3 regions of the Lysinibacillus sp. NPDC056959 genome follow, and region 2 is predicted to be linked to each of the others. Evidence: riboswitches for the same ligand, from Rfam matches in the RefSeq annotation. Region 2 holds a riboswitch; each other region holds the start of a gene.
What was found. A riboswitch is a leader RNA that binds a small molecule or an ion and turns the genes downstream of it on or off. The one in region 2 is predicted to bind cobalamin.
Positions count from the first base shown of each region.

Region 1 (10,660 bases), on a different contig from region 2:
ACCATCTGGATACCCGTTCATAATACCCAATTCAGCTGCCTTCAATATAAACTCCTTTGCCCAATTCTTTTCTATATCAGTAAAGCTTAAATTTCTTCCCGTAGTAAAAGTAACTGTTGGACTTTGAACACTTTCATTCCCAGCCGCATCAACCGCTTTAATTGCTACCGTATATGCTGTATTCGCTATTAAATTATCCAACGTTATAGCGTTTATTGCAGCATCTTGTGTAAATGTTAGCTTACCGTTTACATATACTTTGTAACTAGTGACACCTACATTATCCTTTGCTTCCTGCCAGCTTATTTTTACCGTTGTACTATCCATCATGTTTGCTTGGATCGTTTTTGATACATCCCATAACGTACTTGTTTTAATCGCTGGTAAAAACGCCTCGTTCGCTACTGCTAAATAGCCTGCTTCACTTAAATGAATATTATCAGGGTTTGGTAAATAGCTTGGAACATCTTTTGCTACAATATTGTATGTCGGTACAAAAATGGCACTCGCTTTTTCAGCAGTTGTTTTTATCGTTGCATTCATAACTTTTAATAGCATTTTAAATTGTTGCTGTACATCCTCACTATAGTAAGGAAAAGAATTATAATAGCCCATCACATAAATTTGAGCATTCGGATTAAGCTTCTTAATTTCTTCTAATATAGCAGCAATATTTTTTATTGCTCCCTGGGAAGCTTTTAGCATCATTGCTGCATTAATGCCTGTTGTCTGAGACTCTTCTAAAATAGGTATTAAATCATTGGCACCAACGGTTAGTGTAATAATTTCAGCCTCTTTAATAGATGTGTGAACCTTTACCTTCTCACTTGGATAACCGAATCCTACCACTGACTTTTCCACATTATTTTGTATATCCTTTAATACATCACTCGTTGTATAGCCTGAATTGGCAAAACCCTTATTATAAGAAGTAATTAAACCATCTTGCTGTAAAGCTTGTGCAACAAAATCCGTGTAACCTAACCCGATCATACCAATCTCATTCATACCATGTGCTAAGGAATCACCCAGTGCTACATAATCTGCTTGAACTACCCAACTTGGCGCTATGTAGTCTCTTTGTTCCTCCGCATTTACACCTATTGGTACTACTAATTGACATACCAGAATGCTAGCCGCTAAAAATCGAAATTTCTTTGATAATTGCACACCCTCACTCCTCCAAATTTTACTAATTACTATTTTAATATACAGGAGATGGAAATGGGCTAAAAAAGCGTAATTATTTTTAATGTTCATCACCAAAAGTTATGATGCGTTTGTTAAAATGTACGCCATGTCTTCGTTCCGGCTGGCCGACTTCTTGGGGATCAGTGAACTGCGCCTATGGTGATGAACCTTTTTTATTCCAGCTGAACCTTCCCATAAATGCCGCCGCCACCAACTTCGATTGCCAATTGCCCCGTTCTTGCTAAATCAATCATCTTGGCAATTTTATGTGGCACGATTTGTTCGAGTTGTTCTAGCGTAACTCGATGCAAGATGTTCATCTCTGTACCAAATGCTTGTACTAATCGTTCCATCATTTTCGGCCCTAATCCTGGAATAAATTCTAGTGGTACTTGGTGAATAAATGGTGGTCGTGCACGTTTATCAGTTACTTGCTCTGAAAGCTCCTTTATGCGTGTTGCAACCCCTTTTATAATTTGCGTGCTTTCACAGTTTGTACAAATTGTTGCGGCGGTGCTGAGCTGCTCACCACATTTTGCACAGACGGTTTGATGATATTTACCAAGCAAAGGATTTAAACCATAATTGGCTGTTACTGCTCGACCTTGTCGCTCATGAAGCGCCATCTTTAATTCTGTAAAATTTGCATTTGATAGTCTCAATTTTTGATACTCACGTGCAATTTTCCCAAGTGAATGTGCGTCAGAATTGCTAACAAATGTATATGCTTGCAGTTCTCTAATGTTACTCACCATTTCAGTATTGGAGCTTAACCCAAGCTCTATCGCATCTATAAGCTGAGGGTCAAAAACTTCTGTTAAACTACGATGTACACCTTTACCGAACAAACTTTTAAATGGTGTGAAGACATGGGCAGGAATAAAAAGACCGCCTAATTCATGAACCTTTTGCTGCAATGTTAGCCCATCAGAATAAATTCGCTGAGAGCTTAAATGGATATTTTTCATATGATTAGACATCCAGTTTGAAAATTCCCTCATAAGCGAAAGTGTTGGAAAATAAGCAAGCACATGGATGGGTCCAAGGCAATGCTGATCATATATCTCAATTTCAGAACCTGGAATAAGTGTAGTTTCTTGAAAACGAAGTCCTCCCTGTTCCAGCTCCTTCAGTTCACCCTGTTCTATCATCTTTGCCATTTCATCCATTACTTCTGGTGAATGACAATCAATAATCCCGATAATTTCTAGTCCCTTTCTTGCGCTTGAAATCTCTAAAATTCTCGCTAGCGTTAACGTTTTACTGCCAGTTATTTTAACAGCACGTCCACTTGAAGTGCGTCCAATATGAATATGTAAATCTGCATAGAAATCCTGCATCATTGTAACCCCCTATCCACTCTTTAAGTGAAATAAAAAAACCTCACATTGCTGCAAGGCATTTTATTCGTAATTATGATGGATGATTGCTGTTAGTGCTATTATTTGACTCAAAGGCACCCGAGCCTTGTGATGGCAATGTTGAAGAATCATAGGCTACTAAGGTCACCCCAATGTTCTTTTCTAGCTCATTAATCCTTTCAAGCTGTTGCTGATTTAGTTGCGCAATTTTTATCTCTTCCATTTTCATCAAATCCTTTCACGAATAAAGTTCCCTAAATAAGAAACATATATACACAGAAAATAATGACTGACTGTCAGTCATTATTCGTTGACTTTATTTCAGCTATTTTGTAACATAATAAATAAGCAGGCTAAAAGCGAGGGATTCCATGTCAAAAGAAGAGAAAATTATTCAAGCTGCAATTGAAGTTTTTCGTGAAAAAGGAATTGAAAAGACAAAGGTTTCAGATATCGTAAAAGCTGCAGGTATTGCGCAAGGGACATTTTATCTTTATTTCCCATCACGGCTTTCAGTTATGCCAGCCATTGCAAAAGTTATGGTTGAGAAAATTATTGCTGCTATAAACGATGGTATTTCAACACAGGAGCCTTTTGCAAAGCGGCTTGAAAAGTTAGTAGATATTGTTTTTTCACTAACAGAGGAATATCGAGATGTATTTGCACTTATCTATGCTGGTATTACACAAACCGAGCATATGAAAGAATGGGAAAATATATATGCTCCCTATTACGAATGGATGAATAATTTCTTATACGAGGCTCAACAAGAAGGAACGATACGTGAATCTCTAAACACTACACGTTCTTCTAAACTTATTATCGGTCTAGTAGAATCTGCTGCTGAACAAATTTACTTGTATGATGACAGTGAAGAAGAAACAATTAGACTTCAAAAGCTTGAGCTCCTCAACTTTTTACATCATGCACTCGGTTTACGTCACGCCTAAGTGACGTTCTCTTTTACACTTAAAATGACTGATTGTCAGTCATAATCATGGATAAATGAAAGGAATAACTATGCAAAAAGATTGGATTTATGTTGGATTAACTAGTTTGTTTGAATTGTTTTGGATATTTGGTTTTAATGTTGCCGGTGCTTGGTGGCATTGGATTATTATTGTGTCCTTAATTGCGTTGGATTTTCATTTCTTATCGAAGGCTTGTGAAAACCTACCTACTGGCACAGTTTATGCGACTTTTGCAGGGGTCGGTGCAATTGGTACTACATTAATGGACATTTTTATTTTCGATGTTGAGTTTAATACGATAAAAGGAATTTTCATGTTTATTTTAGTATTAGGTGTTATTGGTCTTAATTTAGCTGATAACCCTTCAAAAGATTATGATGAAAAGAAAGGAGCTAATGCATAATGGGCTGGTTACTTGTTTTATTAGCCGCAATTTCAGAAATTATCGGTGTTGTAGGTTTACGCTTTTATAGTCAGAACAAAACTATACGTAATTTATTAATATATGTGGGCGGCTTTGGTATGTCCTTTGTGCTTTTATATACCTCCTTTAACTATCTACAGTTAAGCATTGCCTATGTAGTGTGGATTGGTATTGGTACAGTTGGGGCTGTTCTCGTGAATATTATATTCTTCGGTGAATCTAAAAACCTGACTCGAATTATTAGTATCATCGCCATTATCATTGGTGTGGCAGGCTTAAAAGCAGTATCTTAATTTGTCTTCAATTCTAAGTAAGTAAATGTGTCCTAAAGCTTATGGCCCTTTGGCAAAGCGAGGGGTTGATTTCCGTTCCGACTAGGTGCTTTGTTGCTGCCGCTTCGCTTTCGCACAGTTAAAACATTTGTTGCTGCCGCTTCGCTTTCGCACAGTTAAAACATTTGTTGCTGCCGCTTCGCTTTCGCACAGTTAAAACATTTGCCGCTGACGCTTCGCTTTCGCGCAGAGCAGAGCTTCCTGGGGGCGTCGGGCCAACAGATGTTTTTTGCGCGAAAGCGTAATGCTAACGTAGCGACAGCGGCACGATGTTGGTCACGAAGGCGTTATCACAGGATGTGATGCTCTTAGCCTTCGTTCCACTATCGCTGATCCCCAAGGAGTCGTCCAATCGAAACGAAGATCAACCACAATTTATAGAGATAAAAAGAAACCTCAGCATTGTTTATTTGTGCGAAAGCGTAGCGACAGCAACAACAAATTTTTCACTTTTCTATATACATTTTTACTTTCAAATCTCTCCATAACAATATGTATCAATCATTTAACTTCCTTCGTGAATTGCTCTGGGATATAGGTTAAATATGGCTTACCTGTCAGTGGATGTGTTTGAATATCGGCATAAACCCCAAATACATCTTGTAATAATGTCGGTGTAAGTACTTCTTCTGGCGTGCCAAAACAAACAATTCGACCTTGCTGTAAAACATAAATTTGATCGCAATACATAGCCGCAATGTTTAAATCGTGGATTGCAGCAACAACTGTTAATTGTAAGGTTTGAATTAGATCCATAAGCTGCAATTGATGCTGAATATCTAGATGATTTGTTGGCTCATCTAAAATAAGCACTTGTGCTTGCTGAGCAAGGGCACGGGCAACCATCACACGCTTTTTTTCGCCACCCGAAAGAGAGCTATAGCTACGTTTCTCTAAATGAGCGATACCCGTTTGCTTCAGTGCATCCTTTACGATTTGAAAATCTTTCTCTTGATCAAACTCCAATAGTTTTTTATGGGGTGTTCTCCCCATACTCACTAAATCATGCACTGTAAAATCAAATAAGACCGGTGTTTCTTGACTCACAACTGCTAGATTTTTAGCTATGTTTTTACTCGATTGCTTTAGAATATCTTGTTCATTTAATAACACTGTTCCACTTTCTGGTTTTAATAAACGGTACATATTCTTTAATAGCGTTGACTTCCCACTACCATTAGGACCGATCAACCCAACAAATTGCTTGTCCTTTATTTGAACATTTACTTCATGTAATATGCGTTCATCGGAAATGGAGAATGATATTTGTTTCGCTTCTAATGTCATATTTTTTTAATCTCCTTCACCGAAAGAATAATTGTTACGACGTAGCAGCCAAATGAAAAATGGGCCTCCGCAAAAAGCCGTGATAATTCCTATCGGCATTTCCTCAGGGGCAATTAATATTCGAGCAAGTGCATCTGCCCAAACTAAGAAGATCCCCCCTAATAATGCGCTAATCGGTATGACATACTTATGATTTGAACCTACAATTAGCCGTACAATATGTGGAATGATTAAACCAACAAATCCAATTGAGCCACTTACAGCAACCAGCACACCCGTTAATAACGATACTAATAAAATAAGCTGTATTCGAAATTGTTGTAAGTTAACCCCTAATGTAACTGCGGCTTCTTCTCCAAGAAGTAATAAATTTAAGCTGCGATAGTTGAGCCATAACAAGGCAAATACTGCAATAAAAATGACTGCAGGAATTACAAGAATACTCCATTTCGCACCTGCTAGGCTTCCTAGCATCCAAAACATGACTGCCTTCATTCCCCCCTCTTGCTTCGACAACATTAAGATAAAATTTGAAATAGCAGATAAAATAAATGACACCGCCATCCCTGAAAGCAAAAGTCGAAAGACGGATACTCTACCGCCAACATGCGATAAGAAGAAAACTAACCCCATTGCTGTGAGAGAGCCTAAAAAAGCCGATACGGAAAGAGCATAAACGCCCAGAAATGAAAAGGCACCTAAAATGATGACAGCTGTGGCACCAACCGTCGCTCCAGAAGAAATCCCTAAAATATATGGTTCTGCAATTGAATTACGAACGAGCGCCTGAATAGCTGCTCCTGCAATTGCCAAGCCTGCTCCGACGATAGCAGCGAGTAATACACGCGGAGCCCTTATTTGCCAAATGATAATTTCCTGTGAGCGACTCCAATCTTGTTCGATTGAGCTTTGAATAATAGGGATTTTAGAAAGGATAACCTTCCATACATAAAGTGGCGTAACGGAAACCGATCCAACCATAATTGCAATTGTCATTGAAATAATAAGTAGTAGAAGAAGGGTCATTGAAAGTAACATAAATTTTCTATTCATCTTTTTATTAACTCCTAATCATTAAACATTAATTTCATCTAGCCGTAATTGTAGCTGATACTCTGCTACTATTTGCAGTACGAAGATAAATGAAAGAAAAAAGGGTATTCCATGCAAATGCGCATGGAAATACCCTAGAATCAATTATGCCTGGCATAATCGCGTCTTTCAGCGTGTATTTGGACACCTGCTGAAAGAAATTAAACAAAGTTAGATTTTCTTCTACTATTGTCCGTAATCGCTTTCATCCTCGTGGGCATTACAGGAATAACTAAATGGCAGGTCTCCTGGCTTCGAATCAATGTACCTATGATTGCCTTCCCATTCTAGAACAGTGGCTAAATCATCATAGAACTCCTCGTTACAGTTGCGGGACAGCGTCGGATTTGCACCGATTTCCCTTTTAAGTGACACATTGTACAAGATGTCACACCATTAGTATCGAATGATTTAAAATTATGACAATTCTATCATATATTTCAATAGTTAGTCTATACTATCAATCATTTATCAAGTTAAGAAACACCTTTATGTTAACCTAAAATAATAATAAAATTGACACAAAAACTTTATTTTTTTACACTATTATTATCAACATTACTTTTTAGGGGTGACATAATGACAACCGTTGTGGAACATACACATCAAAAATTAAGAACAGTAGATATTGCATACATTGGACTATTTTCAACATTAATGATGATAGGAGCTAATATTACGTCCATTGTACCTTTCATGGTTGTTGGCGGAGTACCGATCACATTACAAACGTTTTTTGCTATTTTAGCGGGACTTATTCTCGGTAGTAGAAAAGGGGCACTCGCTTGTACTGTTTATATGTGCATCGGTTTAGCAGGCGCACCTGTATTTGCACGATTCAGCGGAGGCTTTGGACAAATTTTAAGTCCTACATTTGGTTTCATTGTCTCGTTTATATTAGCAGCATTTGTCGCAGGGCTTATTGTAGAACGCATTGGAACGAAGAAAAGCTATGTAGTTGCTGCATTAGTTGCAACTGCTATTAATTATTTATTAGGGACAAATTGGATGTACTTTGCCTATAAGCTATGGGCTAGTGCGCCTGATGCTTTCACGTATAAAATAGCATGGCTTTGGATGATGCCTCCTTTGCCAAAGGATATTATTTTAGCTATATTCGCGGGTATTTTTGCATACCGTCTTCAAAAGGTATTAAAAATAATTCCAATCAAATAAAGGTTCATCACCAAAACGTAGGTTGATTTCCGTTCCGACTTATATATAAGGCAAAGAGTGTCGGGGCTTTAACCTCTATCATAAACTAAACAAATATTTTAAAACCTAAAAATGTCCCATCAGTATTTTACATACTAATGGGACATTCTATTGTTAAACGTATGTTTTCATCCAGTTTAAGAAGTTATCAATAACTACATCTAGGAATTTGATAGTACCCTCATCTGTTAAATTGCCTTCAGCATCAAATTTAGTGTGTACTGCGCCAATATAAACATCATTACCACTAAGTAATGGTGAATTTACTCCAGGTGAGAATAAAATATCTCTTAAGTGTAATTGTGCTTTAACAGTACCTAAGTTACCCATTGATGCACCCATCATGAATGATGGCTTGCCAATCATTACTTTATCAACGCGAGATAACCAATCGATGGCGTTAACCATAACACCTGGCACTGTACCATTATATTCTGGAGTCAGCCAAAGAACGGCATCCGCCTCTTTTACTTTTGCTTTAAAATCTAATACTGTTTGCGGTGCTTCATTTTCGATATCTTGGTTATACATTGGTAGGTCTTTTAAGCTTAATACTTCAAGATCCAATTCCTCCGCATAACGCTTTTGAATAAATTTCGCTAACTGCAGATTATAAGATTCTTTACGGATACTACCTACGATTGCTACTACTTTCACAATATTTCCTCCTAAATGTGCATTAAATTTATTTTTTGTAAAGCACTTTTATTTTATACCGACCTAATAATAGGTTGCAAATTCCTCAACTGGTTTACGATAACCACGCAAGCGGCGACTACTTTCTTTTTCCTTACCAATTGTAATCATTAGCGCAATTTCTTGTGTTTCCGGGACATTAAAAAGGGCTCTCATTTGTTGGTGATCAAAGCCGATCATTGGACATGTATCCCATCCACGATTTTTGGCTGCCAACATAAATAACATAGCTGAAAGTGAAGCGTTACGAATAGCCTCCTCTTTCTTAAACTCCTCGCCGCGCTCATTATAAAATTTTGTATTTTCTTCAACAAGATTTTCTAACTCACAAGCATTAATAATGCCTAAGTCTACCATCCCTTGACTAAGGTTAGCAGTTTTTTTATAGGCTTCTTTATCTCCTAAAACAAGTATAACCGCCGAGGCTGAGTGCACTTTATATTGCCCGTATGCTGCTTCTCTTACTTTTTCTTTTTTTTCTTCATCTAAGACAACGATGTAATTAGCATGCTGTAAATTAAAAGCAGATGGAGCAAGTTTGACATCCTCCAAAATAGGACGTATATCTTCTTCGCTCATCTTAATACCCTCTATAAAATTATTCGCAGAACGACGCTTATCTATTACCTTTGCAAACTCCATCCAATTGACCTCCAATCATTTTCTTTTAAAAATATGTAATTTCCATTCAGCGAGGCTTGTGTTTCTCTACTGAATGGAATGAAAAGTATTACTCTTATTCTTTATCGAACGTAATCGTACTTCTTACAGTGTCAATAGGACGAACAAGCTCTTCAATTTGTGCACGCTTTGGCTCTAAAAACGGTGGCAACGATAATTTTTCACCTAATGTTTCATAAGGCTCGTCCCCCATAAATCCTGGGCCATCAGTAGCTAGCTCAAATAAAATTTGTGGTGCAACTCGTGCATAAAGGGATTCAAAGAAGTGACGGTTTACATAACCCGAAGTATGGAAGCCAAAGCTTTCAAATCGTTCAGTCCATTCATCTAATACAGCGCGATCCTCTACGCGGAATGCTGCATGATGTACTGTACCGAAGCCTTGACGAGCTACTGGTAAAACTGCGTTAAACTCTACAATGATTTGTGCACCGTTTCCGCCTTCACCAACCTCAAATAAATGGAAATCCCCTTCCTCTGCAATTTCTGTAAAGAGCATCACTTTTTCTAGCACCTCTTTGAAATATTTTAAATTGGCAACTCTTACAAAAACTGGACCTAAGCCTGTAATTGCGTATTCTAGAGGAATCGGTCCATCTTGCCATGGAGTGCCTGATGCAACGCCTGTATTGTTTTCATCAGAAATAAGTTGATATTGCTGATCATCAAAATCTACGAATGATAAAGTTTTCTTGCCAAATTGCTCTTGTATACCTGTATGTTTAACATTTAATCGATCAAAACGTTTTACCCAATAGTCCAATGCCGCATCTGTAGGCACGCGGAATGAAGTTTTGGAAATTTCATTCGTTCCATGCACACCTTTTGGGATGTTTGGGAAATCGAAAAATGTCATATCAGTACCAGCACTACCTTTATCATCCGCAAAGAATAAATGATATGTTTGGATATCATCCTGATTTACTGTTTTTTTCACTAATCGCATCCCTAATACATAAGTAAAGAATTTATAATTCTCTTCCGCACTACTTGTAATAGCAGTAACGTGGTGAATTCCTTTTAAATGGTTCATTTTATGTTCCTCCTATTTATCTCGATTTCGAGATATATACGTAAAATTTTTTTATTTTTCAACTGCGTTTAAACCAACCTTTTTTAAAGACAGGATCATTGTGTCCATCTCCTGTTGATCTAATACTTCAAAAATCTCATTAATTTTTTGTTCATGCTTTGGAAATATTTCTTCCATCAACGTTTGTCCTTCATATGTTAATAAAACATATGTGACACGACGATCCTTTGGGCAAGCACGTCGATACACAAAACTTTTTTGTTCGAGCTTATCAATAACATACGTAATACTACTGCTTGCAATTAAAATTTTCTTTCCAATCACTTGAATTGGTTGCTCACCATGGTGATATAAAAACTCAAGTACTGAAAATTCGG
Region 1 is NZ_JBHURE010000021.1:48,245-58,904, forward strand. It holds gene ACFTQ7_RS19240 (S-layer homology domain-containing protein) at 1-1,170, opposite strand, end outside; gene ACFTQ7_RS19245 (endonuclease Q family protein) at 1,365-2,531, opposite strand; gene ACFTQ7_RS19250 (hypothetical protein) at 2,605-2,775, opposite strand; gene ACFTQ7_RS19255 (TetR/AcrR family transcriptional regulator) at 2,924-3,502, shown strand; gene ACFTQ7_RS19260 (DMT family transporter) at 3,573-3,926, shown strand; gene ACFTQ7_RS19265 (DMT family transporter) at 3,926-4,240, shown strand; gene ACFTQ7_RS19270 (heme ABC transporter ATP-binding protein) at 4,781-5,566, opposite strand; gene ACFTQ7_RS19275 (FecCD family ABC transporter permease) at 5,573-6,619, opposite strand; cobalamin riboswitch at 6,880-7,071, opposite strand; gene ACFTQ7_RS19280 (biotin transporter BioY) at 7,238-7,834, shown strand; gene ACFTQ7_RS19285 (NADPH-dependent FMN reductase) at 7,988-8,530, opposite strand; gene ACFTQ7_RS19290 (nitroreductase family protein) at 8,594-9,211, opposite strand; gene ACFTQ7_RS19295 (ring-cleaving dioxygenase) at 9,306-10,283, opposite strand; gene ACFTQ7_RS19300 (MarR family winged helix-turn-helix transcriptional regulator) at 10,335-10,660, opposite strand, start outside.
Region 1: it holds a riboswitch for cobalamin, as region 2 does, so the genes downstream of both, ACFTQ7_RS19275 (FecCD family ABC transporter permease) here and ACFTQ7_RS11185 (hypothetical protein) in region 2, are expected to answer to the same signal.

Region 2 (10,660 bases):
ATCCGAGCGGGAGACTCATACATACCATTGATAAGAAACCAATTTTCAATGGAAATCTTGCATCCCCTGAGGCACGCAGCGAGTTAATAACTACAATATTCATTGTTCGCCCTGTTTCAAGGAGAATACTTAATGCTAGGACAGATGCTCCGATGGCAATTATCTCTGGATTATCTGTAAAAACGTGCATAAGTTGCTTACGGAATATCGTTACAACTGCAACCATTGTGATTGTAAAAGCAAAAGCTGCGCGTACACTTGTCCAAAGCTGATGATAAGCTTGATCCTTTTTACCAGCACCGACACTTCGTCCAATAATTATAGCCGTACCTGTTCCGATGGCAATCGCAAATAAATACGTAAACATTGAAATATTCATGGCATATTGTCTCGCCGCAAGTGTCTCTGCGCCTAAGTAAGTCGCATAATAAAGGAAGACAATCTGACAAAACTGATAAAGCACCTGCTCAAATGCTGACGGTAAGCCTATATTTAATATTTTTTGAACATATTCCTTGGAATACTCGAAATAATATTCTAGCTTCACTCTTACTTCCATGACTTGATACAACAGCCAGAAAAACACAAGAACTGCCAAACCACGGCTTACCACTGAGGAAATAGCTGCACCTTTTACACCTAACTCCGGTAATCCTAAGTTACCAAAGATTAAACCGTAGTTTAAGATAACGTGTAGCACATTCATACCTAGTGATACATACATCGTTTGCTTTGTCCATCCATGTACACGGATAATTGCTGCTAAAGCATTTATAATAGCCTGTAAGAAAATAAAGCTTCCGATGATTACCAAGTAGCTTTGTGCGTATTTAAGCACTTCCCCTTGCAAGTTCATCATAGTCATTAAATGACTTGAAAAGAAGAAAAATAAGATACTCATCATTAGTCCAACAACCAAATTCATCGTAACTGCTAAAGCGGAAATCTTCGCAGCCTCAAAAAATCGCCTTGAACCTAAATATTGAGATACAACAATGGAAGCACCATTACCAACTACCTCAAGTATTAAAATTGCAATATGAATATATTGATTGGCTGCACCAACTCCTGATACAGCATTATCTGATAAAGCACTGAGCATAAAAGTATCGGCTAGTCCCATTAACATAAATAAAAATACTTCTAAAAATATCGGCCATGTTAAATGGAATAAACTTAACCTATCTGTCTCTTTAATATCACTTTCTTTTAATATATCTGCCAATACTTTTCACTTCTCCTAATCGTTTCATAAAGATTTTTACGGGCTCCCAACTTTCAACTACCTTCTTTACCATCTATACAGATAAATTACTGCCCAATCAATTATGCCTCGGCATAATTTCGTCCGGAATGGCTTTGTGCTTAGGCCTGCAGGTATTTTTTGTGCGAAAGCGAAGCGACAGCACCAAGGTTTTATCTGCGCGAAAGCGTAGCGGCAGCGGCAACAACACGAGGGCCGACACGATGTCGGTCATTTCCGTAATGCCACAGGACGTGGCGCTCTTAGACTGAGTTCCTCTATTTCAGCCGGTGTTTGGACACCCGCTGAAATAAGTTAAAAATATATAGTATCTTATCATAGATTTTTAGGCTGTAAAGAATTTTTAAAATGAAACACCTAATTATACCTTGTCATAATGCTTCCATAAGCTTTTTGGCCAATATGAGTTAAAAGATTATGCAAAGATAATACAATACGCAAAAAATCCCTCTCACAATTTTATGTGAAAGGGTTTCTTATCATAGTAAACAATAATCCTGCAATTGCTTACGTTTTTCAGTTGTTAACCCAAACTCTTGCTCTAAAAAAGCTGCCTTAGAGCCATATCGGTTATCCATTTCATCAAATGCTGCTTGTAAATAGTCTTCACGGGCAGACATTAACGCATAAAATTGCTGTAATTCTTGATCGCTATAATCTTGCTGAATTGTTAGAGCCATTCGTTCGACTAAGGGACGTAAATGTACATTTGTATCTAAATAATCCTCCATGATCGTTTCCTCAGGGACATCTAAAGCAAGTAAAATAAGCGCACTGCCAATACCTGTTCGGTCCTTCCCGACTGCACAATGATGAACTAGCCCTAAATTTTCAGGTTGTTGAATCGTTGCTATTAACTCTTTGAACGAGGCATTATTAAAAGGCATTTGTGCATAAAATTCTCGAAACATCTCCGTGCTTACAACCTTATAAAAATCTTTCCCACCAGCGTTTGTGGGCATCTCAAAAGCATGATTTCCTTTTGCTGGTATTTGAATATAATTGGCATATGGGAATATCGGATTAGGATTATTTTGAGCCTCATGGTTGTCTCGATAATCAAAAATTGTTTTCACACCTAGCGTTTCAAAGCGCTCTTTATCTGATTTCGTCATTTTACCAAGTGCTGCTGAGCGATAAATCAAACCATTCTTAACAGCACGCCCATCTCTCGACTTATAACCACCCATATCCCGAAAATTATAAACTGCCTCAAACGGAATAATATTCATATCAAACTGTTTCACTGACTGCACCCCTCCCTGTTAGAAAGCATACTTATCTCTATTTTATAGAACAATTCGATATAATACCAATTTTCACACTAGTGGATGTCATACACTTCTTAGACCAACGAGAGATTTATTGGGGGTGTTTCTCTATTGAGGCAGAGCAGTTATCCACTTCATTCTTTCTCTTTCTAACCCATGCGGAACAGTTATCCACTTTACCCGTTCTCTTTTCCACCCAAGCAGAGCAGTTATCCACTTTACCCGTTCTCTTTTCCACCCAAGCGGAGCAGTTATCCACTTTACTCGTTCTCTTTCCCACCTAAGCGGAGCAGTTATCCACTTCACCCGTTCTCTTTCCCACCCAAGCCGAGCAGTTATCCACTTTACCCGTTCTCTTTTCCACCCAAGCCGAGCAGTTATCCACTTTACCCGTTCTCTCTTCCACCCAAGCCGAGCAGTTATCCACTTGATTCTTTCTCTTTCTAACCCAAGCGGAACAGTTATCCTTTTTATCCATAAAAAAAAGCTGCCCTTGATAAAGGACAGCTCAAAACACTATTTTTCAATATCAATTATTTAAATAACTCAGGGTATACTGCTTTTGCGATTAACTCAACAGCTTCGCCAATACGCGGACCTGGACGACTTGAAATATCAGTATCTATATAATAAACCGCTTTATTTTGAATAGCAGTGATTGAATTCCATCCACCACGTGAAAGAATTTCTTCCGTTGTGTTTTTCATGTCTACTGTTGTTAAAATAACAGCTGGGTTTTTCGCAATGACATCTTCCTCAGATACCTTTGCCCAGCTTTCAAGGTCAGCAAAAACGTTGTTAACGTTTGCAGCATTTAAAATCTCTTGTTGGAATGTACCAGAACCAGCTGTATAGATGTCTGGCTTTGGACTAATTTCTAAATAGATATTTTTTGGTTCTTTCACATCTTTAACTTTCGCTTGGACATCTGCAATTTTAGCTTTAATATCTTCATTTAACTTTTCGCCTTTATCTTTGATGCCCATAACCGTTGCGACTTGTTCGATATCCCCATAAACATCATCAAATGATTTAGCTGACTGAATGGCAAACACTTTAATACCCGCATCTTCGAGACCTTTTAAGGCATTTAAATTTTCTTCATCGCCTCCAGTTGTATAGGCAATAACTACGTCTGGCTTTAACGCTAAAATACGCTCGCTATTGAATATTGTAGAAGTAGAAACACGCTCAATTTTTTGCGCTTCTTCTGGATACGTATCATACTCTGTTGCACCTACGATTTTATCGCCAACGCCTAGCGCAAATAAAATCTCTGTATTACTCGGTTGTAATGAAACAATAGTTTTAGGTACTGCATTAAACTCAACTTCTACACCACGGTCATCCTTAACTTTATAGCTAGTAGTTTTCTCAACTTGTTGATCTTCTTTAGAAACAGCATCTTTATTTGTATCCTCTTTCGTGCCACAGCCAACTAATACAAGTGCCAACATCAACACAGAAAGCCATTGTAGCTTAAACATTTTCTTCATTTCATTAACTCTCCTTTTTCTTTTTCATCGGGTATGACTTACTAATAAACGGTATTTCAGCAATACCAGCATGCTGATTCATATAGACAGCCATTACAAAAAATACATTGGTTAGCAATCCTAAATAATCAAAGAGAATAGCTGGTACTTCGCGTTCTTCAGATACTTTGTGCAAAACACGGTATGATTTTTTCGCTTCACTACGACATAAATGTAATGCAGAAGCTGCATCTGTTCCTTGAGGTAATACAAAGTTTTGTATTTCCTCTTTAACATGACTAACATAGAAATCATAGCGATCACTAAGCCGAGTCAAATCATCTTCGGTTACAGCTAATTTACCTCGAACCGAGCCATTTACATGGTAAGCCATTGGCAAAATGGCTAGTAAATCATCTGCTACTACCTCTACCGTTTCTTTTTTAACCGCCGCCAATGCTACACCAATATGTGTTGTTAGGCTATCCGTTCGAATTTCAAAATCTACTGTAGATGCCTTTTCACGCATAAATGGATAACAAGAATAACGTGCATCTTTTTTCAAATATAAATCCCCGCTTTCCTTCATGAAAAATTCTTCCCTTAATAACACCTCGGCTTACACCAGGTGAATTATAAGCGCATAAAAAAAACGTTGTTCCCACTCCTAAGGAAACAACGAAAAATAGCATAAATAGTGTCGCATAAATACGACATAGCCTATGTATTTGCCGCATATTCTCCTAGATTCCGAAGAGTTATCTATACGTTCAAACAAAGGTCGGTCTCCTGGCTTGTACAGCTCACTACGTTCATAAAAAACCTTCCCATCGGATAATTCGACAGTGGTATATCTTTACGACTTCTGTACTTACAGTTGCGGAAACAGCTCCGGTTTTTCACCGAATTCCCGATTATGCTATAGTTTAGCACCTTTATTCTGCAAGAATTATTCACTTGTTATGCAGTTTATCATAGATTGATAGGAAAAAATAGCTGTGGAATTTTAGAATAAACAACGATGGATAAAAATCATGCAGGTATTACCGTATGCACGCGGATATATTCACTGCCCCATTGGGTATTCATCCTGCTCGTGCAAATATTTATTATGCCTCATAAATTAAAGCATTTAATTTTTTCATACGTTATAAAAACTATTTCTCATAATGAAAGAATTTGCAACAAATAGTCATTAACTTTTATCGGATGGCATTTTTATATTTCTTTTTGGATTTAACATCTTTCTCTTCCTCAATTAAACGCTGTGCAATTTTTAGTAGTTTGGGGTCATTTGTTGCATCGAATAGCTTTTTAAAGGATACAATAATATCATAGCGTATTAATGTCGGGTGCTTTTCGTCTAAGCATGTTTGATATCTTTTAGCCAAATATGATACGACTAAATCTCTTTGTACCTGCCCCGCTAAGCCTATTTTCCAAATTGCCTGTAAAGTATGCCTCACAGTGACTGTTTCTTCATCATACGTTACTGCCCAAATCTTTAAGAAGTCCTCTAATACTCTTTCTTCAGGATCGCTTTTTGCTGCCAGTGCGCATAAAAATTGTGCAGCACTTGCACGTATATGTCCATTTTTGTATGTAAGAGTTTGAACTAGTTGTTCCCAAACTGAATAGGTCCAATCAACTGGTTCCTGCATAATTTTCATTAATTCTTCGTATGATTTGTATTGAATATCACGGTCACGCTCTGTTAAATTACTAAAAAGTTGCAAAATCTCTTTTTCCATGATTCATCCCTACCTTTATTGTTTCAGAACGTAAAAAATAGTGTACTTGTAAGTGTTATCTCATTTACCATCATGCTTTACTTTGCTACTACAAAATAAAAGTCTCATATAATTGTAATTTCAGAGCAAAATCCCCGATCGTATATTTCAAAATTATCAGAAATGACATTCATTATGCAAGAATCTTTTCTTTTAGCTATATGAAGATAGAGGAATACTCGTTAGGATTATCATTGGAGTTATCTCACTTATTAGCCTTCGATTGAGTCCAAGCAAAATACGTAATAACAAAAAATTGAAGCTAATTCTTTTTTCGGCTGTATTATCATTTTTATAACTGGGGCTATAGTTGTAAAAATATCTACCTATGTAAATTTATTCATTACAAAAGTTATTTTACTCATTATTGACCGAGTAGTCGAGCCTAAATTAATGAATAACATTATATGTTTGCCTAATAGGTTTAATCGTAGAATCTTAACTATAGTTTAAACAGTTGATAATTTCCAGTACCGCCAAATAATGAAAAAAAGGTTATCTTTGTAATTCTCTTACAAAGATAACCTTTTCGCTATTTAAATCGTCTATATAATAGTACGGCTTATTAAATACGACCGAAGCCTACTAAATATTGATTCCACCAATCAAGTGATTCAATGACAACACCTTTATTTTGAGCATCAATCATTGTGTTGTTCCCTAAGTAAATACCTACATGCGCTATACCTGAACCATAGCTGAAGAATACTAGGTCACCTACACGTGCTTCACTTGCTGAAATACGTTGTGTTGCTAAATATTGTTGTGATGCTGTACGTGGTAAAGATACGCCTGCTTGTTTGTAAGACCATTGTACAAGACCTGAACAGTCAAATCCTGTCGATGGGTTACTACCGCCCCAAACATAGCTACGACCTAGGAATTGTTTCGCAACTGAAATAGCATCACCTGAAGATGCAGTGCCTGCTCCTGAACCAACAACCACATTTTGTGAAGATTTTTCATTGTTAGCTTTGCCACTATTATTAGCATTGCTATTGCTATTGCTATTATCGTTAGTGTTAGTGTTAGTGTTTGTTGCTTGTACAACTGGAGTAGCTGCTTGAAGTGCACGTAAACGAGCTGCCTCTTCCTCTGCTGCTTTACGTTCTGCTTCTAAACGCTCTTCTTCTTGCTTCGTTGCAATTTGTGCTTTTAATGCAAGAGATTTTGCTTCATTTTCAGCTTTTTTCACTTCCATTTCGCTTTCCTTCTGTTGAAGCTCTTGGAATTGCTTTTGAAGCTCTTTTTGTTTTTCATCTAATGTTGTTTTTTGTTTCTCTAAGCTAGCCTTATCTGCTTCTTGTTGATCTACTAATTCTTGGTCAGCATCCATTAATGTTTTTACCGCTACGACACGGTCCATTAAATCTGCAAAACTTTTTGATTCAAGAACAGCGTTTAAATAAATACCTACAGTATTATCTTGAGCTTGATATGCAGCCATACGGTCACTTAAAATCGCTGAACGTTGCTCAATACGTTTTTTAGTGTCTACAATATTTGCATCAACTTCTTTAATGTCCGCCTGTACTTTGTTAAATACTTTTACTTTTTCATCGATCTCTTTTTGTAGGTTTTTTAGCTCTTCGTGTAGCTTTTTAACCTCTGTATCTATTTTAGCTTTCTTATCAATCATTTGTTGAGATGTTTCTTCTGCGTGCACTTGAGTTGGTTGAACTGTATTAAATAATAAGCCGCCCGCTAATGCTAATGCTAGCACCATCGACTTACGCCATTTATTGCGCTTACCCACGTTATTCTTTCCCTTCACTAGTCAATTTCGTTCGTAGAATTTTAATGTACTCATTGGAACGATTTCTTTTATTTTTTCTTATATTTTATTAGCCTTTTAAAGTTTAGCACTATTAGCATAACTTTTATACTATTTCGCGCCTTTTTAATGGTTTAGTAAAACTCGCAACATTCTTGTAATATTTACGTAAATCCCGATAAATTCTACAAAATTACGTTTTATTCTACATATCAACGTTTTTGACTACTTTACCCTTAGTCCTACTCTCTGTTTTGTAATGTTTTTGTAATATTTCTAGAAAACATTTTTAACATAAAAAAAGGTAAGGGAACATTTTCCCCTACCTACAAATAATGTGTAACCATAAACAAAGATTGATTTCTCTCCAAGTTGGCGCTTCTATTGCTTCATGGCACGAAGCGCTTGGATAGAAAGCCGTACTAACAGAATGGCACATAGAAATAATCCTAAGTATGCTGCTGTATTTAAATAGATCGCATACGTGTCATGAATAAATTGTGAAATGGCTAAAAGTGCTACAGAAATAATGCCAAAGGTAATACCAACGAGAAGTAAGACGAAACGGGAAAACAGATTGGTAATAAAACGAGCATTATCCTCATCTGAAAAAACATCGTGATGTAAGATAATTTTCCCACTTTCTACACGTTGAATAAGCTGGTCGACTCGTCTTGGCATTTTGCGCAATGTCGGAATAAGCATGGATAATTCTTCTTGTAAACGTTCCTTTGTTGCCATCGGTTCTTTAAATGGCTTCAGGAAGGATGCCCGCATATATGTGGATGAAAAATCTTTCGCTTCCGTAAAAATATCAAAGCTTGGGTCAATTACCCGTAGTGTGCCATCCAGTGTTACTAAGGAACGCAGTGCTAAACCTACTGCAGGATAGAAAGCAAGACCAAAATCACGAACCACTGTAAATAACGCATGTATCAATTCCTCTGTTGGAATCCGATCCACGTAAGAGATTTTCAAGAGGATTTGATCTATGGCTTGCTCCATCTTTGCACGGTCTGCATGGCCCGAATTTTCAACCAATAGTGTTAAGCCATCATATAAAACACTTGCATCATTTAGCTGAATTCCCATTAAAAATAGCTTTAAGCCCTCTTGCTGTGTAGCTCCCAAACGGCCAACCGCTCCAAAATCAAGCAGTATCGGTGTGCCATCCGTCTCATCAATATGAATATTCCCCGGATGTGGATCTGCATGGAAAATACCAGAAAGAAGCATCTGCTCAAAGAAGGAATATAAAACAGTCCGTGCAAACTGCTTACGATCACTTTCAAATTGGTTAAATTCAGCTATAGCATTTGCAACACTTTTTCCTCGTACATATTCCATGACAATAATATTTTCATTACAATATTCTGTATAGATTTTAGGGATCCGCACCTTATAATCGCTTTTGGCAAGTGCCTTTGTCACCTGCAATGTATTTCGAACCTCAATATCTAAATGGATTTCCTCGCGTAATCCATCTGCAAATCCTTTTGCAAGTTCTCGAAAACCAAGTGACTCAGCCCATGTAGACTTGTTCGAAAGCCAATTAGCGAATTCCTCCAAAATGTCGAGATCGTCTCGCATAATCCCCTTCACTTCTGGACGCAGTAGCTTTACCACGACTTCATCAAAATTTTTCAATCGCGCCTTATGTACTTGTCCAATGGATGCTGCCGCAATAGGCTCCATTTGAAAGTTTGCAAATATTTCATTCATAGGCTTTGGAAGTGAATCTTCTAAAATTTGTGTTACCTGTTCTGGTGGTAAAGGCTTCACACTATCTTGTAGCCTCTCTAACTCGGCAATAAAGATAGGAGAAAATAGTTCCTTACGAGTAGAAAGTACTTGACCAAATTTAATAAATATCCCACCACATTGTTCCAAAGTTACTCTTAAAGCAATGGCAAGCTCTTTTTCATTTTCACGTTGTCTTGCGTATTTAATCGTTTGAACAACGCCATTTGTCACTGCTATTTTCAAAACATGACGCAAGCGCTTTTGTTGTCGCCAGTAGCTTCGAAGGCGCATGAATAAATTTTTTTGCCCATTACGATGATCTGTAGCCCTCATACCGCTTGGATCGAAAAGCTCAAAAACGAGATAGAGCAACATCGAAATTAGTAGCATGCTACCAATCCAAATAAGTGTGCTGACCTCTGTCACTGTTTGCATCATCGGTTCGTATAAAAAATCTGTATGACGTAAATACGTATACCAATAAACGAAGGACGTTAGCGTCACACTAATGACTACAGAAAGAACCCTACGTATGAAATTAATATTTGAACCAATTAATCGGCCACTGACAAAATAAATAAGTCCTGATACAACAATGATTTGGATTAAAAATTTCAAAAAAATCAACAGCGTCACCTCCGATACCACTTCCTAATACCGCTAGTATAACAAATGTAAGGCTCATCATCCTTACGCAGTGGTCACTTCCCTCCCTTAGAAGGCTCTGATTTCCGCTACGTGCTACTCGCTTTGTCGCTGACGCTTCGCTTTCGCGCAGAGCAAGGCTTCCTGCAGGAGTCGAGTAGCCCTTCGCTACAATCAGTTAAAATCATCATATTTTACTGATATCCCCAACTTTTAGTGATAAGCAAATCCGGTTACTTAATTTCTTTTACTAAGTTTATCCCCAAAATTTTGTCTATTTGTTTACTTCTTTAGTATTTATCCACGTACAATGATTTTTACTCAGTAATTTTTGTTGATAAAATACCCAAATGGGTATATAATCCACTTAAATCAATATTTATCCACAGTTTTATTCATTATCGACACAAGAAAAGTCTTGGTTTATCCACAACATACCCCGTTATGTATATTACAAGAAAAGGATGTGCTTACTCATGAGTAAAAAATTTTTAGTTATCGGCGGTGTCGCAGGCGGTGCCTCGACCGCTGCACGTATTCGTCGCCTCGATGAACAGGCTGAGATTATAATGTTTGAAAAAGGACCGAACGTTTCATTTTCAAATTGCTCTTTACCATTTCATCTTAGTGGAATCGTTGATAACAGCGACAAATTAATCTTAATGACACCTCAAGCCTTTCAAATAAAATACAAGATT
Region 2 is NZ_JBHURE010000007.1:143,219-153,878, reverse strand. It holds gene ACFTQ7_RS11200 (MATE family efflux transporter) at 1-1,216, opposite strand, end outside; gene ACFTQ7_RS11195 (tyrosine-protein phosphatase) at 1,744-2,511, opposite strand; gene ACFTQ7_RS11190 (ABC transporter substrate-binding protein) at 3,069-4,031, opposite strand; gene ACFTQ7_RS11185 (hypothetical protein) at 4,036-4,575, opposite strand; cobalamin riboswitch at 4,773-4,962, opposite strand; gene ACFTQ7_RS11180 (hypothetical protein) at 5,213-5,761, opposite strand; gene ACFTQ7_RS11175 (C40 family peptidase) at 6,366-7,556, opposite strand; gene ACFTQ7_RS11170 (ABC1 kinase family protein) at 7,956-9,944, opposite strand; gene ACFTQ7_RS11165 (FAD-dependent oxidoreductase) at 10,439-10,660, shown strand, end outside.

Region 3 (10,660 bases), on a different contig from region 2:
AATGTACTTTTGCCTGTAAAGTCGGTACTAACTCAAAGGGCTGAGAATTATTCGAAGAACCAATAATATCGCCGATGTTTGCTTGACTAATCCCTTTTACTGCGAAAATCTCCCCAGCCTCTATCTTTTGAGTAGTTTCATACCGGTTGCCATTGTATAGTCGAATCTCCGTCACTTTTTCAGTCACGTCTCCAAATGAAAGTTCATCACGGACATGTAACGTTCCTTGCAAAGATTTGATAAAAGTTAAGCGTTGATGTCCATCATGACGAATTTTAAACACCTCACCTTGAAACGGAGCGTTGTTATTAAATTGTGTCTCTGTAAGGAGGGGGAGCTGTGTTAGGAATTCCTTTATTCCACTATCTTTTAAGGCAGACCCAGTAAAACATAGAAAGGCCTTTTCCTGTTTAATCATCCGAGATAAATGAGTAAGGCAGCTAGAGCTATCCAATGTTTCATTGAGAAAAGCATCGAGAAGTTGTTCATCACGTTCAGCAAGCCGCTCCATTATGTCGTTTGAAACATAGTCGGAACGGAGCGGTTCGTCTACGAATAAAACATCTGCAGAGCAATCCTTTTGAAGCGCAGCCATTACAGCTTCAACATCTGCTCCTTCACGATCAATTTTGTTAATAAAAAAGAAGGTTGGAACATGATATTGGCGTAAAAGTTGCCACACTGTTTCAGTATGACCTTGTATTCCTTCGACAGCACTAACAATAATAATGGCATAATCCATAACCCGAATGGCACGCTCCATCTCTGGAGAGAAATCGACGTGCCCTGGTGTATCGATCAACGTATATGTATCATCCCCAAACGTCATGCGGCCTTGCTCCGCAAAAATCGTAATGCCTCGCTGACGCTCCAACTCATGATTATCTAGAAATGTGTCCTGGTGATCCACTCGTCCACGAGCTTGAATACTGTTTGTATGAAATAGTAACTGCTCAGAAAATGTTGTTTTACCGGCATCCACGTGAGCAAGTACTCCAATTGTTACATGCATAAAAAGATCCTCGTTTCTATTCATTCATTTAACAACATTGTAACAGAATTGGTATAAAAAATATTTCATATAGTGTTTATGTCGCAATAGTGTTAATATATGTATGATTGCGAATCTACTAGTCAATCAATATATACAACAAAATAAAAACGACGTATTGGTGTAAATGACCTTTGTTATTTGCTTAAAAGGGAAATCGGTGTAAATCCGATGCTGTCCCGCAACTGTAAATGGGGAGTCTATACAAGATGCCACTGTAGCCACGCTATGGGAAGGCGTATAGATGATGAACCTAAGCCAGGATACCTGCCAATATGTATGTATTACTGAATCCACGAGGATGGGGATAGTGAATAGGTTGAAAAACCTTTCTTTTGCTATGCTAACCTCTTGGAAACAAGGGGGTTTTTTTATGCCCTTTTCTAGAATCGCTATCTGGTAGCATAGGAGTCTAAACGATTTCTTTCTATATATTTAACATCAAAGGAGAAGAGGATATGAAGAAATGGAATAGCTTATGGCTAGTCTTTGCGATCGCATTGGTAGCTATATTGGGTGCATGTAGTGAAAAGGACAAACTAGAATCTGCTACACAAAGTGAGAAGGTAGAGCCTTCACAAGCTGAAAAGTCAGACATAACGATTGAAAATAATGGAACAACTCAAGTATATAAGGAAGCCCCAAAAAAAGCGATTAGCTTAAATCAGCACGTGACAGAAATTATGTTAGCTTTAGAGCTAGAAGATTCAATGGTAGGGACGGCGTACTTAGATGACAAAATTTATGAGCCCCTACAAGCGGCCTATGATAAAGTGCCTGTGTTAGCAAAACAGTATCCTACAAAGGAGCAGGTTATTGATGCAGAAGCAGATTTTTTATTAGGTGGTTGGAAAAGCGCCTTTGGAGAGAAAGGTGTTGGAACACAAAAAGAGCTTGAAACATTAGGCATTCACACTTATTTACATACAGCCTCAATCATGACGAAACCAACTTTAGACGATATTTTCACAGATATTCGAAATATCGCAAAAATTTTCCGTGTTGAAGATCGTGGAGAAGCACTAATTGAAAAAATGACAAAGGATGTAGAGGATGTCCGTGCAAAACTACCGCAAAATGGAGAAGAACTGCCTGTTTTAGTGTTTGATAGTGGTGATAAAGAGATCTTCACTGCAGGACAAAACATTATGAATGAACTTGTTACGATGGCCGGCGGTAAAAATATTTTTGGTGATGTGGAATCGGGTTGGACTACGGTGTCCAAAGAAGAAACAGTAGAACGTAATCCAGCGGTCGTAGTTGTCATAGATTACGGAGAAACAACAGCGGAAGCAAAAATAAACTTCTTAAAAAATGATCCAGCCTTGAAGGAAATGGAAGCAGTCAAAAACGAACGCTTTGTGATTCTACCACTTTCTGCTGCATCTGAAGGGGTACGTGCTGCAGAAGCCATTCAAATTTTGGCGAAAGGCTTCTATCCTGAGAGTTTTTAAGTATCCAATAAATGGGGGGCTAGCAATTGGCTAGCTCCTTTTTCATAAGGAGAAGTATTTATGAATGCATTCCGTTCGAATATACCGGACAAAACCTTCGAAAACTTAAACAATAATGGGGATTTTACTCGCCTTGCCGTAAGCCCAGGCATTATTAATAAACATTATACCCCTGCACAATTCCAAACAATAGCAAAGGTTGTAGGGGAAAAGGGTGCCATAAAATACTCTGCCTCTTACAGCATATTATTATCTATCCCAACAGTAGAAATTGAAAAGACGATTGAGGAGCTAGAAGACGCTGGCCTTTATGTGGCAAAGCAAGGTCCGATTGTAGCGATGAAAGCGTGTGATTTTTGTGATGGTGACAAAATGGAGGCAGCACCAATTACAGAAAAGCTATATCATTCATTAAAAGGAATCACTGTCCCTACAAGATTACGTGTAAACGTCAATGGCTGTGCCTCTGCTTGTTATAATGCGGTGTATGATGATATTGGGCTTGTTTATCAAAAGGATAGCTTTGATGTCTATTTAGGAGCAGTGCCGATGGGAGCGAATGCAAAAGCCGGGACACTCTTTGCGAAAAAGGTAGGGGTAGAGCTTATTGAAGGCTTTTTAAAGCAAATCATTGAGCTCTATCAGAAACATGCTCGTCCGAATGAACCCTTTTATAAATTTTATCGCAGAACAAATTCTGCTGATTATTGGAAAGATTTAAACTGACTCATTATCATAATGTGGGTTCGACTTACGTACTGATTGGGTGCTTTACTAGGTGCGTCTGATAAGCCGCTATATGTGAGGATAAGAAGCAAGAAGTGGATTTCATTGGCATATCAATTTACCTTAAAAAGAGGCAAGGACTTACGAAATAAATTATTTTAAATCATAAAAGCGCAAGAAATCATCATTTAAAAAATTGATTTCTTGCGTTTTTTAGTTTTGGCTAATATTGTCCCATCTTCTCGATTTACAAAAATTTTTGTTAAGTTGTTTGGATTTAGAGAGATAGTGTTATGTGTTCTACATAGCATTAGATAACTTTATCATTTCAGACCATGTATTGCAGAAGGACCGTTTAGGAAAAAATCATAACAAGGCTTGTATGTTTCGTTTTCTGATTTTTCAGAAATAATAATGACGATTTAACTATGTCATGATATGGTTGTTGAGAAAACGTTATGTGATTCTGTCTTCTTCATTATTTGATCTCCTAAGGTGATTTATTTCCCCTGGTGTATTCAAGGGAATTGAGTACTCTTTGTCGAATTATCTTATTTAGAAAAGTATAATATTTATGGAGTTAATTGTGATTTTGATTATTTGAAGTTTAAAACGTGATAGGAATGATTAGAATAGTGGCTTTCTAAAGATGAGATTTGCAATATTAAAATTTAGTAAACTGTAAAAGAGAAATTACTTAAGAATGAGGATAAAACTTTGTTTTCGTGTATATTCCAAATAACCTAATTAAGCATATTTCTTTCTATAGACAAAAATAATTTTTGGGGAAGTGTTTGCCACATGGATTCAAAGCAAAAGGAAACACCAGAAGAAAAAAGAGAACGTATAAGACAAAGTGAATTAAAAAATAATCCTACTGGTTCTCTAAACGATGGAGTAAATAGAGGAATTGGTGGGAATTTAGCTGGTATGGGTTGGAAAGATACATTGCTATTGATAGTAGTATTATTTATAGGATATCTAGTATACAAATTTATTTTCAGTTAAAAATAAAAATTATCAGAAAATTCATCCTTTTTCGACAAAAGTGTGTTAATAATATAGAAAATCAAAGAAAGGATGATAATAATATGTTCAAAAAAATCTTTACTACTATTTTTGTACTGTCTCTTTTCGGATTTTTGTCAATAGGTACTAGTTATGCAAGAGATGATTTATCAAACACTAAGTTATTAGATGATGCTCAAGTTAAAGTTAGTATTACTAACGATGAAACGGGAGAAACTAAATTTTTAGATCCAATCATTTTAGAAAATAAGCAGCAGGTTAAATTTTTGGAATATGACGATGAGTCAGTAGTTTTCGGTTATGATGTTTTTATTCCTATAGAAAATCAAAACTCTCTAAATATTACTCCTTTTGATGTTGGTGGGGTATAACAACTGAATCTGGAATCACTGCTAGATTATACGGCGAATATAGTTTAAGATCAAATAACACAGAGATTAAATTAAAAAAAGTATATGGTGGTTGGACTACAAGTCACCAAATGTATGTATTATCAAATAGAACAGTTAACGCTCATTCTGGTTCTGCACTCGGTACTAGCCTTCCTACAAAAAATCCAAAGTCAAATAGTTTTAATTATATTACTGGATTTGGATGGAATATGTTTGGGGGCGGAGATGGTAGTCCAAGAGCATGGTCTTCAGTAAAAGTTTCAATAACTGGAATGACCTCCACATCAACTGTTAAATTGGACGTCATATTCCCTAATAAATAAAAAGATTTTTTGAGTATAGAATTCAAAAAGTTAGAATAACCAGAATGTAGATGCAAAACTAGTGGGTATCCAAAGAAAAAAGAAATCGATGTTCATTCGATTTCTTTTTTTCTTGGATTCATTGATTATTTTATTTTCTATATCCTATTTCTTTGTTAATGGCCGTGTACCTGTTTTTCTTCTAAAAACATTGTTGGCATTATGTGATATCAATTTCTTGAAGTTATATTTCTAAAACTAGCGATAAAACAACTTGATTACATTATATAAACATAAAGGCTCTTCTTTCTAATTGGTTATTTTGCAGTAACACAAACTTTATCAGAAGGTGTCCTTTCTTTTTAATCAAAATTTATATATTTAAATTCAAATCCTATAAAACCTTATTATTTGTATAATTATTGAGGTCATATACCAGAACTTCTGATTTACAAACTCTCAAATATAAATATTAAAAGTAATTCGCAATTCACCCGTTCTAATTCTTTCAACTATAAAATTATCTTTAGAATAAAAAAACAATTTCTCCGAAAAGGAGGAATAATACTTAGTGTATCGAAATATTGTACTAAGTAACCAAATTTTCACACAAAGGGGATAAGGAAATTATGACATTGAAACAAGGGATAAAACCAGAAGATCTATATGAATTAAAATCAGTGGCGGATCCACAAGTATCACCTGATGGAACAGAAGTGGTGTATGTACAGACTCATATTGATGAGAAGAAAAAGGACTATGTGTCTAATTTATTTTACATAAATTTGGATGATAAAAAAACGCAACAATGGACATTTGGGGAAGATAAAACGCATTCACCTGTTTGGTCTCCGGATGGCAGTAAAATCGCGTTTGTGTCATCGAGAAATGGCAAACCACAAATTTTTGTTCTTTCAAAAACAGGCGGGGAAGCGAAACAAGTTACGAATTGTAAAAACGGTGCGACATCGCCTACTTGGTCTCCTTGTGGAGAGAAAATTGCCTTCTCTGTACAGCTTGGTAAAGATGAAAACATTGATGATAAAGTTGAGAACAATCAAAAGGAAGACAAAGAGCTAAAACCACTTGTAATAGATAAGATGAAACATAAATCAGATGGAGCTGGATTTATGGATATGGAGCAATTTTATCAAATTGCGATCGTTCATCTTGCATCAGGAGAATTAGAGCTACTGACGGAAGGGAAACATAATTTACAGCTTGGTACATGGTCTCCGGATGGAAAATATCTTTCGTACATTGCGGACTTAACAGAGGATCTAGACTTTTCATTCATAAGTGATATTTATTTATTGGATTTAGAAACGAAACATGGTCGCAAGCTAACAGATGGGTCAGGGGTGTTTTACCAAACTTCATGGTCTCCGAACAGCCGCTTCATAGCTTATGTTGGAAACGAAAGAGAATTTGAAAATGCAACACAACCAAAGCTATGGATTTATGATTTGGACAATGATAATCAGACATGTGTTACGAGTGAATTTGACGCGCCTGTCGGTGATTTTGCTATCGGTGATTTCCTTCAAGGTGTTGTTCCTCCACGCCTTCAATGGTTAGAGGATAATAAAAGCTTTTACTTCCAATTGACAGATCACGGAAATACAACAATTTATTTTGGCAATCTATCGGGAGAATTGTATCCAGCTATTCATGATGATCAATATGTATATGGTTTTTCGCTTGATGCTAAAAATGATAGAGCGGTAGTCGCAATCAGTACGACTACAAACCCTGGGGATCTATTTTACGTAAATTTAAATACCGGTGAAAAGGAACAGCTTACTACAGTTAATGAAGAATTTTTAAAGACACGAGCATTATCTGTTCCAGAAGCAATTGAATTTGAAGGGGCAGATGGCTGGAAAGTAAACGGCTGGATGATGAAGCCTATTGGATGTGAAGAAGGGGAGAAATATCCACTTATTCTTGAAATCCATGGTGGTCCGCACGCAATGTATGCTAACTCTTATTTTAACGAATTCCAAATCCTTGCTGCAAAAGGCTTTGCGGTTCTATATACGAATCCTCGAGGAAGTCATGGTTATGGTCAAAAATTTGTGGATGCAGTACGTGGTGATTATGGCGGCAATGATTATAATGATCTAATGGCTGCTGTTGATTATGCATTGGAGCAATATGATTTTATTGACCAAAAGCGTCTCGGCGTTACAGGTGGAAGCTATGGGGGCTTCATGACAAACTGGATTGTTGGACAGACAAATCGATTTAAAGCAGCTGTTACGCAACGTAGCATTTCTAACTGGATTAGCTTTTACGGCGTAAGTGATATCGGCTATTACTTCAATGACTGGCAGATTCAAGCGGGACTAGACGATATAGAGAAGCTATGGCAACATTCCCCACTTAAGTATGTGGACAATGTGGAGACGCCATTGTTAATTTTACACAGTGAAAAAGACTATCGCTGTCCGATTGAACAAGCAGAGCAATTGTTTATCGCCTTAAAACATCGTAAAAAAGAAACGAAACTTGTACGCTTCCCTGAAGCCAATCACGAACTTTCAAGGAGCGGAAAACCAACGTTACGAATTAATCGACTAGAATATATTAGAGATTGGTTTGTAGACTATCTATAAGAAAAATATTGGTGGCTTAAGAAGTGGAAATACTTCTTAAGCCACCTTTTTATAGGGAGGGAAAAACCTTTTTTATCTTGAGGAAGGAAATAGATGATTGAAATACTTTTTAGCTATTCATTAATTATTCCGTAATACACCAAATCCTCATATTTTCCGTCTTTAATGATGTGGTCCTTTAAAATTCCTTCTTGTTTCATGCCGATCTTGTCCATTACTTTTCCAGAAGCGGGGTTCGTTGAAAAATATCGAGCAAATACTTTATGCAATTTCTTTTCTTCAAAAGCGAATTGAAGAATCGACTGCGCCGCCTCCGTGGCATAGCCTTTTCCCCAATGCTCCTCGCCAATCCAATAGGCGATTTCACCTTGCTTAAAACGTTTATTATTCGATAATGCAATGGCTCCATATAATTCGCCGGTTTTCTTATCTGTAACTGCAAACTCGTACGAAATATCCTTCGTAAAATTATCGTAATGATGTTCCATCCATGATAATGCATCATCTAAACTATATGGATAAGGTAGGTACATCGTGCTTTTGTATATATTATAGTTATTGCAAAGCTTTGCAACCGTTTTTGCATCAGTTGTTTCAAATAATCTAAGAACGAGTCTTTCTGTAGTAATCATTAATTTTTCATGAACATATCCCATTTAATCATCTCCGTTTATCGATATTTGGTGTTATTTAAGAACCCAAAATTTTAGCAAGGAATAAGAAAAATAAATAGAAACCGAAAGAGGAAACACATAAGCAAATAACAAAGATGGACATTAAGTTGTCAAATAAACTATTTGTTTTATAATTTTTTAAAATAAATAATCCGAAACCGATTCCTAATAGAAATATTAATGGCCAAAAATATGAAATGATATTAAGTGCTAAAACATTAGATGTTGAATTAATAAAATAAGTTGTACAAATTAATCCAAAAGTAACTGAAGTCATTGTCATAATGAATGATTTCATTTTTAAAAATTCCAGTCTAAATCACTCCTTTTTAAGTTTCCTTCCTTTATTTTCCGTCTTGTACTATTTGATATATGCCCCAGGAAAGCACCCAGTTGGAACAAAAATTAACCCCATTATTTAACGATATATCAATAATTTGTAAATGATATTTTATAACATTCTGAGAATTCTAGCAATGTAGCAAGAGGGTTTATCTATATTTTTCTGCCAAACAAAAAGACAGAATCATTTGGGAGTGATTCTGTCTAATTTCATTTAGTTAAGTTTTTGAATGAAAACAACTTTTAAGTAATTGAATTCTGGATATTCACGTGTGGCACGGAAATCCTTTGGTAAGCTAAATTCTTCAACAATTTTATAGGCTGTTTTAGTTTCTTTAAATGCTTGGTCAATAAAGCTCTTGAATTTTTTCATCCCGAAGCTTGCATTGTTCGTTGAGGCAACGATGATACCGTTTTTCTCCGTAATAGCGATTGTATCTACTAGTAATTTAGGGTAGTCTTTCGCAGTTGAGAACGTTCTTTCCTTCGTACGTGCAAAGCTTGGTGGATCTAAAACTACAAGGTCAAATTTTAAATTGTGGCGCTGAGCATATTTAAAATAGTTAAAGACATCCATTACTTTAATGTCCTGTGATTCGTAGTCAATACTATTAACGCTAAATTGCTCAATTGTTTTGGCTAAACTACGCTTTGCAACATCTACACTTGTTGTTTTTACTGCTCCTCCAAGTGCCGCTGCGACAGAAAATGCCCCCGTATAGGAGAACGTATTTAGCATATTTTTACCTTCCGCATAACGTTCACGAATGGCAAGTCTCACTTCACGTTGATCGAGGAAAATACCTGTCATGGCGCCATCGTTTAAATTAACAGCGTAGTTCATATTATTTTCCGATACGATAATTGGGAATTCGCCAGGCGTTCCCATGACAAAATCGTCCTGTTCCATATACTGACCTTTCGTATCGAAACGTTTTTTCTCATAAATAGCCTTGTAGTCTACTGTCTCTGCAAGGGCTTCATACACTTCTTCTTTAAATGAATAAATGCCGGCGCTATACCAGCTCACCATATAGTAAGAATCGAAAAAGTCAATCGTTAGACCGCCAATGCCATCACCCTCGCCATTAAAGATTCGGAAGGCTGTTGTTTGAGGATTGTTGAAAAATGCTTCACGATTTTGTATGGCCTTATTAATTTTTTTCATAAAAAAGGCTTTGTCTATTGTTTCGTTAGCATCGGTCGTTAGCACCCAACCAATACCTTTATTTTGTATGCCATAGTATCCTGTACCAATAAAATGGTTATGATTATCCATAAGTCTTAGTAGTGCACCTTCTTCTTTTGGAAGATGACGTGCATCAACTGCATCTTTCGAAATAAGAGGGTAGCCTTTTTTTAATTGAACAGAAAATGGATTGTTAATTTGTAAAGCAATAGATTGTGTCATGTTGTCATCCTTTAAAAAACGTTTTGCTCTATTATCGCACTATTTTATGCAGATAGACAAATTTATTTCACGAAATTAGCAATTTTTTCAGTAGTTTCAATCGTTGCTTCTTCAAAAAAATTCATTTTACTAAAGTAACTATGGATTAAACCAGTCATATTGACATGTTCAACAGTCACTCCGGCGTCTGTAAGCTTATGCGCGTATGCAAGACCTTCATCGTAGAGGACATCTGCCTCAGCAGCAATAATGATTGTTTTCGGTAAAACACTGAAATCTTCAATCTGAAGTGGAGAGACAAGTGGATTCATATAGTTTTGTTCATCTGTGTAATGACCCGCAAACCATTGCATTCCTTGTTTGTCTAAGCCGAAGTGTTCGCCGTACGCATTGTAAGAAGCCGTTGTAAAATCAACATTGACTACAGGATAAATAAGTGCCTGCGCTTTAATTACTGGTCCATTAAATGTAGCAGCTAAATAGGCAGCTACTGTTGCTAAGTTTCCGCCTGCGCTATCACCAGCGACTGTCAGATTTGTTGCATCTCCACCAAAATTTTGGATGTTTTCGCTAACCCACACTAAAGCGTCATAGGCATCGTAGAGTGGTGTAGGGAATGGGTATTCTGGAGCTAAGCGATAATCAACTGAAACGACGATGG
Region 3 is NZ_JBHURE010000006.1:41,478-52,137, forward strand. It holds gene ACFTQ7_RS09410 (GTP-binding protein) at 1-1,012, opposite strand, end outside; cobalamin riboswitch at 1,154-1,340, shown strand; gene ACFTQ7_RS09415 (ABC transporter substrate-binding protein) at 1,510-2,505, shown strand; gene ACFTQ7_RS09420 (precorrin-3B methylase) at 2,566-3,231, shown strand; gene ACFTQ7_RS09425 (DUF6366 family protein) at 4,033-4,239, shown strand; gene ACFTQ7_RS09430 (hypothetical protein) at 4,323-4,631, shown strand; gene ACFTQ7_RS09435 (S9 family peptidase) at 5,584-7,572, shown strand; gene ACFTQ7_RS09440 (GNAT family N-acetyltransferase) at 7,686-8,228, opposite strand; gene ACFTQ7_RS09445 (class I SAM-dependent rRNA methyltransferase) at 8,803-9,999, opposite strand; gene ACFTQ7_RS09450 (alpha/beta hydrolase) at 10,062-10,660, opposite strand, start outside.
Region 3: it holds a riboswitch for cobalamin, as region 2 does, so the genes downstream of both, ACFTQ7_RS09415 (ABC transporter substrate-binding protein) here and ACFTQ7_RS11185 (hypothetical protein) in region 2, are expected to answer to the same signal.